DNA from 2 places in the Gordonia iterans genome. Region 2 is predicted to be linked to the other one. Evidence: riboswitches for the same ligand, from Rfam matches in the RefSeq annotation. Region 2 holds a riboswitch; the other holds the start of a gene.
The links. A riboswitch is a leader RNA that binds a small molecule or an ion and turns the genes downstream of it on or off. The one in region 2 is predicted to bind S-adenosylmethionine.

Region 1 (7,478 bases), 660 kb from region 2:
ACACATCGACGGGCAGGGCCGGGTGATGGGCGGTGCCGTGATGGGCACGCAGGAGTACATCTCCGGTCCGGTCCGCGAGCTGATGCGGCACACGGGACCGGCACTGAGTCCGTTCAACGCCTGGGTGATGCTCAAGGGCCTGGAGACGCTGAAGCTGCGCCTGGATCAGTCGGTGGCGAGTGCCCTGAAGATCGCCCAGTTCCTCGACGCCGACCCGCGGGTGGCGCGCACGCTGTACCCGTTCCTGCCCTCCCACCCGCAGTACGAGCTGGCGCGCGCGCAGATGTCCGGCGGCGGCACGGTGGTCACCTTCGAACTCGGGGAACAACCCGGCCTCGCCGGGAAGCAGCGCGCGTTCGAGGTGCTCAACGCTCTGCAGGTGGTCGACATCTCCAACAACCTGGGCGACGCCAAGAGCCTGATCACCCACCCGGCCACCACCACCCACCGCGCGATGGGCCCGGACGGGCGGGCCGCGATCGGGCTCACCGATTCGATGGTGCGGCTCTCGGTCGGCCTGGAGAACACCGACGACCTGATCCGCGACCTCGATCAGGCGCTCGGCTGACCGTCCTCGGGTGACCGTACTGTGGCGTAGGATTTCGGGGTTCTCCCGCCGCAACGTGCTCGAACGGCTCCGACCTGCTGCGATGTCGGACCGGGATCGGAGCCTCGCCGATCTACGTCACAGTAGGGACACGACTTCGCGGGAGCGGCTTCGCGGGGACCGCCTCGCTGGCCCGGCTTCGACTGTTTCGCTGGCCGAGCTGTGTTGGCCCGGCTTCGACTGTTTCGCCGGTTGAGCCGGTGAGGAGCGAGGCGACGAGGCGTGTCGAAACCACCATCCGACGCCGTCAGTCGCCGATCCCGAGGGCGCGGAGCACAGTCCGGAACTTGGCGTCGGTCTCGGCCACTTCGGCGTCGGGATCAGAGCCGGCAACGATGCCGCCGCCCGCCCAGGTGCGTACCGAACGGCGATCGGCCTGCAGTTCCAGGCAGCGGATGGCGACCAGCCACTCGCCGTCGCCGCGAGCGTCGCACCAGCCCACCGCGCCGCCGTAGAACTCCCGGGGGCCCTCGATCGCGGTGATCGCCGCGGCCGCCGCATTCCGTGGCGTCCCGCAGACGGCGGGTGTCGGCGAAAGCAGTGTCGCCAGGTCCAGAGCGGTGATCGACTCGTCCGCGAGCACCCCGCGGATCGGGGTCGCCAGATGCCACATCTCGCCGGTGGAAGTGAGGGCGGGCCGCCCGGGCACGTCGAGCTCGGTGCACAGCGGCGTCAGGCCGGCGCGCAGGTCGTCGACCACGAACGCGTGCTCGGTTAGGTCCTTCGCCGAATCGAGCAGCCCCTGCGAGGCCGCCCGATCGGCGACGGGATCCCGGTGCCGCGGAGCCGATCCCGCGAACGGATGGCAGGTGACGATGCGGCCGCTGCGTCGCACCAGCAGCTCCGGGCTCGCCCCGATCAGCCAACGGTCGTCCGGTGCCGGCGCCGCGAACACCGCGGCCGTCCCGGCTCCGTACGCGAACCGTGCGGCGAGCCGATCGGCGTCGACGGGCTCGCCGAAGGTCAGCTCCATGGTGCGGGCCAGAACCACCTTCTCGAGGTCGCCGTCGGCGATCAGCCGCAGGGCCCGGGCGACCCGCTCCCGATGCGTGCCGGAAGGGGTGACGGTGCAGGTCAGCGGTTCGGTCGGTGCCGGATCCCGACCCGGGACGGTCTGGTCGGTGAGGGACCAGTGCTGCGGAGCGAGCAGCGCGGCAGGGGCTGCGGTGTCGAAGGCGAGCAGTCCGGCGACGACGGGGGCACCCGCCCCGAGTCCTTCGCGTGCCGCGGCGACCGACCGATACCGGGCGGCGACACCGGTGCCGCGCACCGTGGTCGACGGCCGGGAGAGCAGGAAACTAGTCTCTCCGGTCACCCTCATGGAGGCGATGGTATCTGAGGCCCGACGGTTAAACCCGGCGTGATTTTATCGCTCGCGCCGGGGCGGGCGATCGGGCATATTCGTCGGCAGGTCACGAGTGCCAGCGACAAGCCCCGGCTAGCTGGTCGGCAACCCTCCTTCGCGGCGGGGTGCTCCGGGTGACGACCTGGCCGCCGGCCGACCGGCCCGCGGCAAGCGCGAATTCTCGAGGAGCATCGCCATGACCGCTGTCTTGGACACCCCTGTCACCACCACCGATCTCGGAACGCCCGTACTCGACGACGGCCGCTGCCCGGGGGTCACCTCCCTGGCCCCGGTCGTCGGGGGATCGCAGACCGTGCCGGTCTCGGGCGGAGGCGAGGTCCGGTACGCCAACTTCGACTACGCCGCGAGCGCGCCGGCGCTGACCGAGGTGGCCGAGGCCTTCACCGCGGCGCTCGGCCAGTACGCGAGTGTCCACCGCGGTGCCGGACAGCTGTCCCAGATCACGACGGCCCGCTACGAGCAGGCCCGCGAGCGCGTCCGCGAGTTCGTGGGCGGTCGCGCCGACGACACCGTCGTGTTCACCCGGAACACCACCGACTCGCTCAATCTGGCCGCGCACATCCTGCCCGCCGGGGGCGACGTGGTGGTGCTCGACATCGAGCACCATGCGAATCTGCTCCCGTGGCAGCGCACCGGGCGGGCGCGGGTCGTCGTCGCACAGCCGACGTTCACCGAGACGCTGCAGGCCCTCGAGGCCGAACTGACTGCGAAACCTGCTGCGCTGCTGGCGATCACCGGGGCATCGAACGTGACCGGCGAGGTGCTGCCGATCCGTACGCTCACCGCGCTGGCACACCGGCACGGCGCCCGGATCCTGATCGACGCCGCGCAACTGGTCGCCCACCGTCCGGTCGCGCTGGCCAGTCACGGCGTCGACTACGTGGTGTTCTCCGGGCACAAGGTCTATGCGCCGTTCGGCGCGGGCGTGCTGGTCGGCCGCAGCGACTGGCTCGACGCCGCCGAGCCGTACCTCGCCGGCGGCGGAGCCACGCACAACGTCGACCTGACCGAGACCACCTGGCACACCGGCGCCGCTCGCCACGAGGCCGGCAGTCCGAATGTGCTGGGGGCGGTCGCGATCGCCGCGGCCGCCGACGCCATCGGCAACCTGGGCTACGAGCTGATCGGCTATCACGAGCGGGACCTGCTGACCCGGCTGGATGCGGGCCTGGCGAAGCTCGACGGCGTCACACCGCTGCGCATCTTCGACGACGTCGCCGATCGCGTCGGCATCGCCGGATTCGCCGTCGCGGGCCGCACCGCCCGTGAGGTAGCCGAGTACCTGAGCGAGCGCCACGGCATCGGCGTGCGCGACGGCAAGTTCTGCGCTCATCCGCTGGTCCGGCGCCTCGGTTACCCGGACGGTGCGGTGCGGGCGAGCTTCGGCCTCGGCACGAGTTCCGACGACGTCGACCGCCTGATCGCGGCGCTGTCGGAGCTGGTCGGCTGAGCCTGGCGGCGTTTCGACACCGGCCGAGCCCTAGCGGGCTCGGCCGGGCTCAACGAGCGGAAGCTAGTTCCCGTAGCGGGCCACCGCTGCCTCGGCCACCTTCAGCGCTTCGTCTTTGCCGACCCAGCCGCCGGGGGTGACCTCCTTGCCCGGCTCCAGGTCCTTGTAGCGCTCGAAGAAGTGCGAGATGGCCTTGAGCTCGAACTCGTTGACATCGGAGATGTCCTGGATGTGGTCCCAGCGAGGGTCGCCGGCGGGCACGGTGAGCAGCTTGTCGTCGCCGCCGGCCTCATCGGTCATGGTGTACATGCCGACGATGCGCGCCTTGACGATCACACCCGGGTAGACCGACTCGGGCAGCAGGACCATCGCGTCCAGCGGGTCGCCGTCCTCGCCCAGGGTGTGGTCGATGTAGCCGTAGTCGGCGGGGTAACCCATCGACGTGTAGAGGTAGCGGTCCAGGTAGACCTTGCCGGACTCGTGGTCCACCTCGTACTTGTTGCGGGCTCCCTTGGGGATTTCGACGGTGACCTCGAACTCCATACGTTCGTCTCCTCTGGTCTTGGCGCGGGTGTCTCGGGGCTCAACGATACTGTGGTGAGGGTTCGCGCAGAGCGCGCAGGCCGAACTTGTGAGCGCGGCACAATCCGAGATCCGAAGGGAAGCACGTGGGAGCGACGACGAAGCCCGGGCGGAGCCGTCGGCGCGGGTTGCTGGCCACCGCGTTGATCCTGGTGCTGGTCGCGGCGCTCGCGTTGGGCGGTGTCCTCGGCTACAACTGGTACTCCCTGAAGCCGGAGCCGGTGCCCGTGGGCACTCCGCCGCGGCCGGCGGCGGTGACTGTGGACCCGAGCATTCGCCCGGTGTCTCCGGATGCGCCGATGCCGACCAAGGCCGGGATCGCGGCTGCGCTGCGGGAGGGTCTGCGGAACCGTGACCTGGGGAAGCTGACGGGAATGGTCTCCGATCCGGTCACCGGTGAGGTGCTGTGGTCCAAGGACCCCGACGATCCGCGCACCCCGGCGTCGAATGCGAAGATCCTGACCGCCGCGGCGGTGCTGGAGCAGCTCGATCACGGCTCCCGGCTGACCACCGAAGTGGTGCAGGGCGACGACGGTCAGGTGATCCTGGTCGGGGCGCTCGACCCCACGCTTTCGGTGCAGGACCCGGGCAGCGACACGTTCTACACCGATGCGCCCCGCATCTCCGACCTCGCCGAGCAGATCCGCAAATCGGGAGTCGAGGTGACGTCGGTGGCCGTGGCTCCCAGTTCCGTCGAGGGACCCGCGATGGAGCGCACCTGGTCCGAGGAGGACATCGAGGGCGGCGACATCGCGCCGATCACGTCGCTCATGGTCGACGGCGCCCGGCAGCGGCCGCTGGAGGAGTACTCGCCGCGGTCCGCGGAGCCGGACGTCGACGCCGGCCGGGCGCTCGCCGAGCAGCTGGGCGTGAGTACGCGGGTGACGCAGGCGCAGCCGAGGCCGTCGGCACGCACACTCGCTTCGGTCGAATCGGCGCCGCTGTCCACGCGGGTCGGCGACATGATGCGCTTGAGCGACAACATCCTGGCGGAGACGCTGGCGATCGAGCTGTCCGAGGCGATGGGCGGTCCGGCGAGCATCGCCGGCGGAACGGAAGCGATCGTGAAGGTCCTGCGCGACAAGGGGTTCGACGTCAGCGGTGTGGTCCTTCGGGATGCGTCGGGACTCTCGACCGCGAACAAGGTGCCTGCGCGGTTGCTCGACCGGCTGGTCTCCGCGGCGGCCGGCGACGCTCATCCGAAGCTGCGGCCGCTGCTGGACACGTTCCCGGTCGCGGCCGGCACGGGCACCCTCGCCACCCGCTTCCCACCCGGGAACCCGGGTGCGGGCTGGGTACGCGCCAAGACCGGGACGCTCACCGGGGTGAGCTCGTTGACCGGGATCGTCCAGACGGTCGACGGCCGGGTGCTGGCGTTCGCGCTGATGTCCGGCGGCACGTCGCCCGCCGACGCCCGTCCGGCTCTGGACGATCTGGTCGGTGCGCTGCGTGAGTGCGGTTGCCGCGGGTGACCGTACTCTGGCCTACAGGGACCAGCGGCCGGCTCCGGCCGCGCCGTGAGCGCGGGGCGCGGGGCCGGGGACCGTCGGCCTGCCCGAGCAGAGGGGAGCAGACCCGGTGACCACCGGCCAGACGCACGACGACCGAACCGAGCATGACGAGCAGACCACGCCGCTTGCGAAGATCGACTGGGATCTGGCGTCCTCCCTCGGCCGCCGAATCGCGCGGCCCGGGCCGCGGGTCACCCGGTACACGATGGAGCAGGCGCATGCCGAGCTGGCCGAGGCCGCGGTGCGCGCCGAGGGGCCGGTGCGCGAGGTGACGATGCTCGCCGACGGGCTGCGCGTCCCCACCGCCCGGGTGCTGGACCGGTCCGGCTGGATCGAGGCGGCGTCGTCGTCGATGCCCGCGATGCTCGGGGAGTCCGTCGACGGCGGCGGACGGGGGATCAGCGGCAAGCTGGCTGGTGCCCAGGCGGCCGGCCTTCTCGCTTTTCTGTCCAGTGCGATCCTCGGCCAGTACGACCCCTTCTCACCGGATCCGGACAACGGTGAGCCGGGCGTGCTGATGCTGGTGGCGCCGAACATCATCGGCGTCGAGCGGCAGTTGCGGGTGGTGCCGTCGGACTTCCGGTACTGGGTCTGCCTTCACGAGGTGACCCACCGGGTCCAGTTCTCGGCCAATCCCTGGCTGGCCGGCTACATGCGCGACAACGTGGGGCTGCTGACCGGCGAGTCGGGGGAGTCGGTGGCCGAGATGGTGGGCCGGATCTCGGAGACGCTGCGCAGCGGGCGCAAACGCGAACAGGGTGTGCTCGGACTTATGCAGCTGATTCAGACTCCGGAGCAGGCGGATGCCTTTGAGCGGGTGATGGTGCTCGGCACGCTGCTGGAGGGGCACGCCGATCACGTGATGGATGCGGTCGGGCCGGCGCACGTGCCGACGGTGGAGAAGATTCGCGCGGCATTCGATGCGCGACGATCCCGCCCGCAGAACCCGGTTCAGCGCCTGATCAGGGCGCTCATCGGGATGGATGCCAAACTGGCGCAGTACGTGCGGGGCAAGGCCTTCGTCGATGCCGTGGTCGACCGGGTCGGCATGGCCGACTTCAACACGGTCTGGACCTCACCGGAGACCATGCCCACCATGGCCGAGATCGGCGAGCCGGATCGGTGGATCGCGCGGGTGCTCGAGGGCGCGTGAAGTCCTCCGCGCAGCAGGCGCTGATCGGCGCGGTGCGCGGCTTCGCGCAGCGTCACCTGTCCCCGCGGGCCGTTTCGTCCCTTGAGCCCGGATCGTCCCTTGAGCCTCGTCGAAAGCCCTTAGAGTCCGGATCGCCCCTTGAGCATCGTCGAAAGGCAGTCTGCGTCGCCCTGTCCGGCGGCGCCGACTCGCTGGCGCTGACGGCCGCGGCGGTGCGTGCGGGACTGGCGGTGACCGCGCTCGTCGTCGATCACGGATTGCAGGAGGGTTCGGCGGCGGTCGCCGCGGCCGCCGCGGAGTGTGCTCGCGGGCTGGGAGCCCGAGCGCAGGTTCTGACCGTCGAGGTGGACGGTCCCGGGGGACTCGAGGCGGCGGCCCGGGCGGCCCGGTACGCCGCGCTCGATTCTGCTCGGGACGGGCGACCGGTGCTGCTCGGTCACACGCTCGACGACCAGGCCGAGACGGTGCTGCTGGGACTGGGGCGGGGATCGGGGGCGCGGTCGCTCGCCGGAATGGCGGCCTGGAGCGATCCGTGGGGTCGTCCGCTGCTCGGCATCCGGCGGGCTCAGACCCACCGGGCCTGCGCGGACTGGGGGCTGTCGGTGTGGGACGACCCGCACAACAGCGACCCGCGTTTCACCCGTGTCCGGCTCCGACACGAGGTGCTGCCGCTGCTCGACGACGTGCTGGGGGGCGGCGTGCCCGAGGCGCTCGGGCGGACCGCGGACCAGCTGCGCGCGGACGCCGAAGCGCTGGAGTCGTTCGCTGCGGAACTGCTCGCACGGGCTCGCACCGCCGGCGGGATCTCG
Region 2 (7,478 bases):
GCCAGCGTCAGCAACACCTGGGAGTTCCTGAGGGCGCCGAGCTCCGAACGCATGTCGCTGGTCGGCATGTCCCGCAGATCGGGCACCACCCGGATGAGCGCGAGCACGGTCACCGCTCCGATCACGACGACCAGGGCCAGCGCCGACCGCCAGCCCAGAGCCTGCCCGATCCAGGTGGCGGCGGGCACGCCGAGCACGTTCGCCACCGAAAGACCGAGCATCACGTGACCGACCGCCTGGGCCCGTCTGCCGGGCGCGGCCAAGTGCGCCGCGACCAGCGCCGCGACGCCGAAGTACGCGCCGTGGGGCAGTCCGGCGACGAAGCGAGCGGCCAGCAGGGTGGTGTAGTCGGGCGCGACGACGCTCAGGCCGTTGCCGAGCGTGAACGCGGCCATCAGCCAGATCAGGAGACGCCGCCGCGGAACCCGCGCGGCGAGCGCGGTGATCAGCGGGGCGCCGACCACCACGCCAAGCGCGTACGCCGAGATCAGGTTGCCCGCGGTGGGCTCGCTGACCTCGAGCGACGAGGCGATGTTCGGCAGCAGGCCCATCGCGACGAACTCGGTGGTGCCGATCCCGAACCCGCCCAGCGCCAGCGCCAGGATCACCCAGCCGGTGCGCGCCGACCGCGCGGCGGCGGGCGCCGCAGCGAGTCGGTCGGCGGGTTCGGGGGCGCCGGAGCGCGTCGTGAGTTCGTCCACTCAGGGCTCAACGTGTCGCGCTCGCACAATGATTCCGGGATTCGTCATGACGCCCCTCACAGTGCCGCCGGCCCGATCTCGGCCGGAGCCGCGCGCCGTCCCGATTCCAGAGCGGCAGCGGCCGCGACCACGAGCTCGCGGACCGGCGGGGCCACGACGACGTCGACGCTCAGCCCGACTGTCAGCAGGGCAGGCTCGGTGTCACCCGGCGGCGGCACCGGATCGAGCACCGACACCGACGGGGTCACGGTGATCTCCAGACCGGCGACCGGCGCCACCGGAACCTGCGTGCCGGGAACCTGAACGTCCGGAAGCGGAACGCCGGGCGACGTGGCGCGGTGCACGGACTCCAGCGCCGGTTCGACGACCCGCGGCAGTCCCGGCAGTCCGGCGGCCGCGAGCCTCGGATCGAGGTGCTCGTGCGCGGCGCTCACCGTGGCCGGCGGCGCAGCCACGACGCAGTCCGACGTGTGACCGACCGTGTCGGGCGTGCACTCCCACGACCGATCGTCGTGCACCGGCTTGTGCATGCGGGCCGGGTAATACCCGTGCTTGGTGAAGTACCCGACGACTCCGTCGAGCGCACTCACCGGACGGCGGACCGGCGACGGGAGATCGCAGATCGGATCGCCCTCCAGGCAGTACTGGGTCACCGGAACCCGCCCGAAGCCGCCCGGCCGCGGGCCGGACATGGTCAGTCCGGGAATCAGGCCGATGAGCACGTTCTCGATGCCGCGCCCGTCGTCGTTTCCGTCCCGGCGCGGGTCGGAGTACAGCTCGCCGGACAGGCCGTCAGCGGATATCCCGCGCCGCGCCTTGCCGGTGCCGGCCTCGGCGAGCACGTCGCCGGCGATGCGTGCCCCTTGCGAGTACCCCGCGACGACGACCGGCTTGCCGGGACAGCGGCGCTGGTATCCGGCGACCGCCTTCTCGGTGGCGGCTTTGCCGATCGCGACGTCCTCGTCGTACGGCGTGGGCCCGAGCGGCCACAGGTGCGTCGGATAGTCGACGTAGGTCACCTGATAGCCCTGCGCGGCGTAGCGCTTGCCGATGCCGGTGACGCCTCCGGTCGGCAACCCCTCCGCGTTGCGCGGCGCGTTGGTCCCGGCCACGATCACGGCCGCCCCGTTCCCGCAGTCGCGCGGAATCGCGGACGCCGGGGGCGCCCCGAATCCCGCGACCACCGTCGCCACCACGCCGGCGACCACCGCGCCGATCCCCGACCCTGTGCTGAATCTTCTCTGCATGGAGAGAAGGAATCCCGCGCCGGGGCGTCCCGCAACCGGAGGACACCGCTTACGGACATCGTTCAAGAGACTGTCACGCGAATGCGTCTCACGCGCTGCCGTTCGTCACATGCCGGTGAACGAGACCGCACACCGGCACCCGCTTTGTGATGTCCGACTCACCGCGGTCCACAGTGGCGAAATCCGCTCTCGCACTACCGTTTCCGGCACCCTCGTCCGACCGCCGCCGACCCCGCCTGCCGACCGCCGCGCGGACGTCAGCCGACGGCGGCCGGTTCCGGCTCGTCCACGGAAGCCGACTCCGTCTCCCGGGCCGGCTCGGCGGTCGGCGCGGAGTCTCCCTCCGGCGCGGTGCCCGGCACGGGATCGTCCGTCTCCGCGTCGTCCGTGACCGGTTCGGTCGTCGGGGCGGAGGGCGCAGGCACGACGACCCCGTCCTCCCCGTCCGGCCGGGCAGGCGCCGCGGGCGCGATCTCCGGGCCGCGACCGCGAGGCTCCGGCGCGGTCGGCACGAGGTCTGCGGGGCCTCCGGAGCGGTGGGCGTCGGCGGCTCCGGCCGTTCCGGCGACCGCGAAGGCCGCGGCGTCGTCTCCCGACGTCGTCGAGCTGCCGATCGGCCCGTCGCGACCGGTGAGCGCGATCGCGCGCCCGGCCCAGTGCTCGGCGAAGTTCACCGGCAGCAGCCCGATCGACACCAGGCTCTTCGCGAAGTCCTCGACGGAAGCGCCCATCTTCTTCAGGTCGAGTGAGGCCAGCCCTTCCAGGAAGCCGGCGAACACGAACAGGTCCGGAAGGTACGCCCCGTAGCCGAGCTGCGGCAGCGGCGGGAACAGGTTCATCACGGGAACGAGGTACGGCTGCAGGTCCGAGAGCGTCGCGTGCGGGAAGATCCGGTTGAGGTTCGGGATCATCCCCCAGAAGTCGACGACCTCGCGCGCCGGCAGCCCGACGAGCTCGCGCACCGTGTCGACCAGGTCTCCGCGCACGCCGGACATCGCCGACGGCGCACCGACGAGGCAGTGATACGAACTCGACGCGTCCTCCGGCGCCGGTCCGCCGATGCAGTCCCACTGGTTGCCGTTGGTGACCGGCGCCCACATCCGCCACGGGTAGTACCCGTGCTTGGTGAAGTAGCCGACGAAGCCGTCGATCACCCCGAACGGATCGTGCAGCAGGTCGGGCAGATCGCAGATCGGGTCGCCCTTGTAGCAGTACGAGATCACCGGGATGTCGCCGAAGCCGCCCTCGCGCGGTCCCGTCATCGTCAGTCCCGGAATCACGCCGACCAGCGCCAGTTCGATGCCGCGGCCAGCCATCGATCCCTCCTGACGCGGATCGGAGTAGAGCTCGCCCCGCACCTTCTCCTTGGACAGCTTGTGCGAGCCCGGGTGGCCGTCGACGGTGAACTCCTCGTCGTCGAGCCTGCCGTTGGCGAGGTCGGAGAGCACGTCGCCGGCCACCCGGGCACCCTGCGAGTACCCGACCACCACGACTTCCTTCTCCGGACAGTTCGTCTGGTACTCCGCGATCGCCTGCTTGGTCGCGGCCGTTCCGAGCGCGACGTCGGCGTTGTAGCCGACGGTGCCGAGCGGCCACAGCGTCGTCGGGTACTCCGGCTTGATCACCTTGTACTCGTTCGCTCCGTGATACGGGCTGTTCGGGTTGGCGGTGCCGTTCGGGTGCTTACCGGTGTAGCGCTGCTCGACGCCGATCTGCGACGCCGCGCCGTCGTCGTTGGTGCCTGCCACGATCACGACGGCGCCGGCCTTGCAGTCGTAGTCCGGTCCGCCGGCGGACGCGACCCCCACCCCGCCGGGGAGGCCGAGCGCGCCGACCACGGCGATCGCGGAGACGAGAACGACGGCGCGGACGACACGTGCACGCGAGAACTTCATGGCGGCGATCCCCCTGGGCTGCTGCCGGGGATCCCCACGAGCCCCGAGCCCGACCATTGTGAGACGCCTGTCACACTGGGAGTAAGTCCCAGAATGAGGGACACGGGTGTTGTCCGAATCGCACGCAGTAGCACACCGGAGCCGGCTCGAAAGGGGTTTAGCGCACGGCGAGAAGAGTGTTTCCAGCACCGACACACCGGTGCGATATCCTCAAGGACAGGTCATGAGTGTCAGCGCCAAGCCCCGGCTCGCTGAACGGCAACCCTCCAACCGCGGTGGGGTGCTCCGGGTGATGACCTGGTCTTTACCGCACTGAACAAGCGCGAACAGTATCGACAAGCGCGGGTCCGAAGGTCGGACCCAGACCGGGCCGAGCGGCCCGGCCGACCGAGAAGAAAGAGATCGCCTCATCCATGTCTGACGCCACCGACAACGACTGGAGTTTCGAGACCCTGCAGGTGCACGCCGGCCAAGTGGTCGGCGACACCAAGTCCCGAGCCCTCCCGATCTACCAGACCACGTCGTATGTCTTCGACGACACCGACCACGCGGCGAACCTGTTCGCGCTGGCCGAGCCCGGCAACATCTACACCCGGATCATGAATCCGACGCAGGACACCGTGGAGAATCGCCTCGCCGCCCTCGGCGGGGGCGTCGCGGCGCTGCTGGTCTCCTCCGGCCAGGCCGCCACCACCTACGCGATCCAGAACATCGTCGAGGCCGGCGGCCACGTGGTGTCCAGCCCCCGCCTCTACGGCGGCACCTACAACCTCTTCCACTACACGCTGCCGAAGTTCGGCATCGAGGTGTCCTTCGTCGACGACCCCGACGACCTCGAGTCGTGGAAAGCGGCCATCCGCCCGAACACACGCGCGCTCTTCGGCGAGACCATCGCCAACCCGCACAACCAGATCCTGGACATCGAAGGCGTCGCCGGCGTCGCCCACGATGCCGGGCTCCCGCTGATCGTCGACAACACCGTCGCCACCCCGTACCTGCTGAACCCGATCGCCCACGGCGCCGACGTCGTCGTGCACTCGGCCACCAAGTACATCGGCGGCCACGGCACCGCGATCGGCGGTGTGATCATCGACGGCGGCAACTTCGACTGGCGCGTCCAGCGCGACGGCGAGGACCTGTTCCCCGGCTTCACCACCCCGGACCCCAGTTACGGCGGCGTGGTGATCGCCGACCTCGGCGCCCCCGCCTACGCTCTCAAGGCCCGGATCCAGCTGCTGCGCGACACCGGCTCGGCGATCTCGCCGTTCAACGCCTTCCTGCTGGCACAGGGCATCGAGACCCTGAGCCTGCGGGTGGAGCGGCACGTCGCGAATGCGCAGAAGGTCGCCGAGTTCCTGGAGGCGCACCCCCAGGTCGAATCCGTCTCGTACGCCGGCCTGAAGTCCTCGCCGTACTACGAGATCGGCCAGAAGCTGCTGCCGAAGGGACAGGGCGCCGTGATCGGCTTCGAGATCGCGGGCGGTGTCGAGGCCGGCAAGAAGTTCGTCAATGCGCTCGAGCTGCACAGCCACGTGGCGAACATCGGCGACGTCCGGTCGCTGGTGATCCACCCGGCGTCGACCACCCACAGCCAGCTCTCCCCCGAGGAGCAGCTCGCGTCCGGGGTCACTCCCGGACTGGTGCGCCTGGCCGTCGGTATCGAGAACATCGACGACATCCTGGCCGACCTGGACAAGGGCTTCGCCGCGGCGAAGGCCTGAGGCGCACCGAAGAAGCCCGGGATACGACGATGACTCACCTGTCGGACGGCACGGAGGACGGAGTGCTCACGTGTCAGTGAGCTGCGACGCGACCGCGACGCTCAGCGGCGCCGACTGGACCTCCGGTCCGGACGGCGTCTCCGTCGCCGTGCCGATCGGTGATCTGGAGCTGGATTCGGGGCGGCGGCTCGAGGACGTGACGGTCAATTTTCAGCGTTGGGGCACTCCCGACGCCGACCGGAGCAACATCGTCCTCGCGCTGCACGCCCTGACCGGCAACTCGCACGTCACCGGGCCGCCCGACGAACGGTTCTCGATGGGCGGATGGTGGGACGGCCTGATCGGGCCCGGCTGCGCCGTCGACACCGGCGAGTGGTGCGTCGTGGCCCCGAACGCGATCGGCGGCTGCTACGGATCCACCGGACCCGGCACCCTCGCTCCGGACGGACGGGCCTGGGGCAGCCGGTTCCCCCGGCTCACCGTGCGCGATCTGGTCGAGTCGGAGCGTCGTGCCTTCGCCTCCCTCGGGGTGACCCGCTTCGCCGCGGTGGCCGGCGGGTCGATGGGCGGTGCACGGGCGCTGGAGTGGCTGGTCACGCACCCGGACAAGGTCGACGCCGGGCTGGTGCTGGCCGTCGGCGCACGAGCGTCCGCCGATCAGATCGGCACGCAGTCCACCCAGATCGCCGCCATCACCTCCGACGCCGACTGGCAGGACGGCGACTACTACGGCACCGGGCGCGCCCCGACTGCGGGCATGGGCGTCGCTCGCCGCATCGCGCATCTCAGCTACCGGTACGACCGCGAGCTCGACGACCGCTTCGAGAATCTCCCGCAGGGCGAGGAGAACCCGCTGGTCGACGGCCGCTACTCCGTCCAGAGCTACCTCGACTATCAGGCGAAGAAGCTCGCTCATCGGTTCGACCCGGGCAGCTACGTCGCCCTGACCCACGTGCTCAACAGCCACGACGTCGGACGCGGACGCGGCGGCATCGCCGCCGCGCTGGCCGCGTGCGAGGTGCCGACGATCGTCGGCGGCATCGACTCCGACCGCCTGTACCCGCTGTACCAGCAGGCCGAGATCGCCGCCGAACTCGGCAACTGCGTCGGAGGTCTGCACGTGGTGCACTCGGGCGCCGGCCACGACGGCTTCCTCACCGAGACCGAGCCGATCGCCGGTCTGCTCGACCAGACGATGGCGCTGGCCCGCACCGCGCGCACGACCCGCTGAACCCGTCGGACGGTCGTCTACAGCTGATCCCCGGTGCCCAGCGAGTCGATGGACATCGCCAGCCAGATCACGAGAAGTCCCGTAGACGTCATCCACGCGATGTCGAAGGGTTTGCTCCGCACCTGCAGCAGACCGACCGCATCGGTCTTCATCACGGTGCGCAGCACGGCCCCGAGGAGGAAGGCGCCTCCGAAGATCACGCTGCCCCGGCGCCAGCGGTCTACGAGGACGAAGACGGCGCCTACGGCCACCACCCCGAGCACGACGAGGAACGGGATCTGCCGCACCACGCGGTGCCGCAGCCGGGCTCTCCGGATCGTCTCGACCTCGAACGCGGCCACGACTACCCGCCCGCCGCCGCCAACTGCGCCTCGGCCCGTTCGACGACGTTGACCAGCAGGAACGCCCGGGTGAGCGGGCCGACTCCGCCGGGATTGGGCGAGACCGCACCGGCCACCTCCCAGACGTCGGGGTGGACGTCGCCGGTCAGACCGGACTCGGTGCGGCTGACGCCGACGTCGATCACGGCCGCGCCGGGTTTGACCATGTCCGCAGTGATCAGATGCGGCACTCCGGCGGCACCCACCACGATGTCGGCACGGCGCACCTCCGCGGCGAGGTCACGGGTTCCGGTGTGGCACAGCGTCACCGTGCTGTTCTCGCTGCGGCGGGTCAGCAGCAGG

Region 1: it holds a riboswitch for S-adenosylmethionine, as region 2 does, so the genes downstream of both, C6V83_RS03640 (aminotransferase class V-fold PLP-dependent enzyme) here and C6V83_RS06850 (bifunctional o-acetylhomoserine/o-acetylserine sulfhydrylase) in region 2, are expected to answer to the same signal.

The regions. Positions count from the first base shown of each region.
Region 1 is NZ_CP027433.1:798,227-805,704, forward strand. It holds gene C6V83_RS03630 (O-succinylhomoserine sulfhydrylase) at 1-568, shown strand, start outside; gene C6V83_RS03635 (isochorismate synthase) at 855-1,928, opposite strand; SAM riboswitch class IV at 2,018-2,132, shown strand; gene C6V83_RS03640 (aminotransferase class V-fold PLP-dependent enzyme) at 2,149-3,423, shown strand; gene C6V83_RS03645 (inorganic diphosphatase) at 3,487-3,966, opposite strand; gene dacB (D-alanyl-D-alanine carboxypeptidase/D-alanyl-D-alanine endopeptidase) at 4,092-5,477, shown strand; gene C6V83_RS03655 (zinc-dependent metalloprotease) at 5,584-6,669, shown strand; gene tilS (tRNA lysidine(34) synthetase TilS) at 6,666-7,478, shown strand, end outside.
Region 2 is NZ_CP027433.1:1,454,507-1,461,984, reverse strand. It holds gene C6V83_RS06865 (MFS transporter) at 1-701, opposite strand, end outside; gene C6V83_RS06860 (PE-PPE domain-containing protein) at 758-1,948, opposite strand; gene C6V83_RS06855 (cutinase family protein) at 2,206-3,843, opposite strand; SAM riboswitch class IV at 4,063-4,191, shown strand; gene C6V83_RS06850 (bifunctional o-acetylhomoserine/o-acetylserine sulfhydrylase) at 4,257-5,564, shown strand; gene metX (homoserine O-acetyltransferase MetX) at 5,635-6,795, shown strand; gene C6V83_RS06840 (DUF3017 domain-containing protein) at 6,813-7,136, opposite strand; gene C6V83_RS06835 (bifunctional methylenetetrahydrofolate dehydrogenase/methenyltetrahydrofolate cyclohydrolase) at 7,139-7,478, opposite strand, start outside.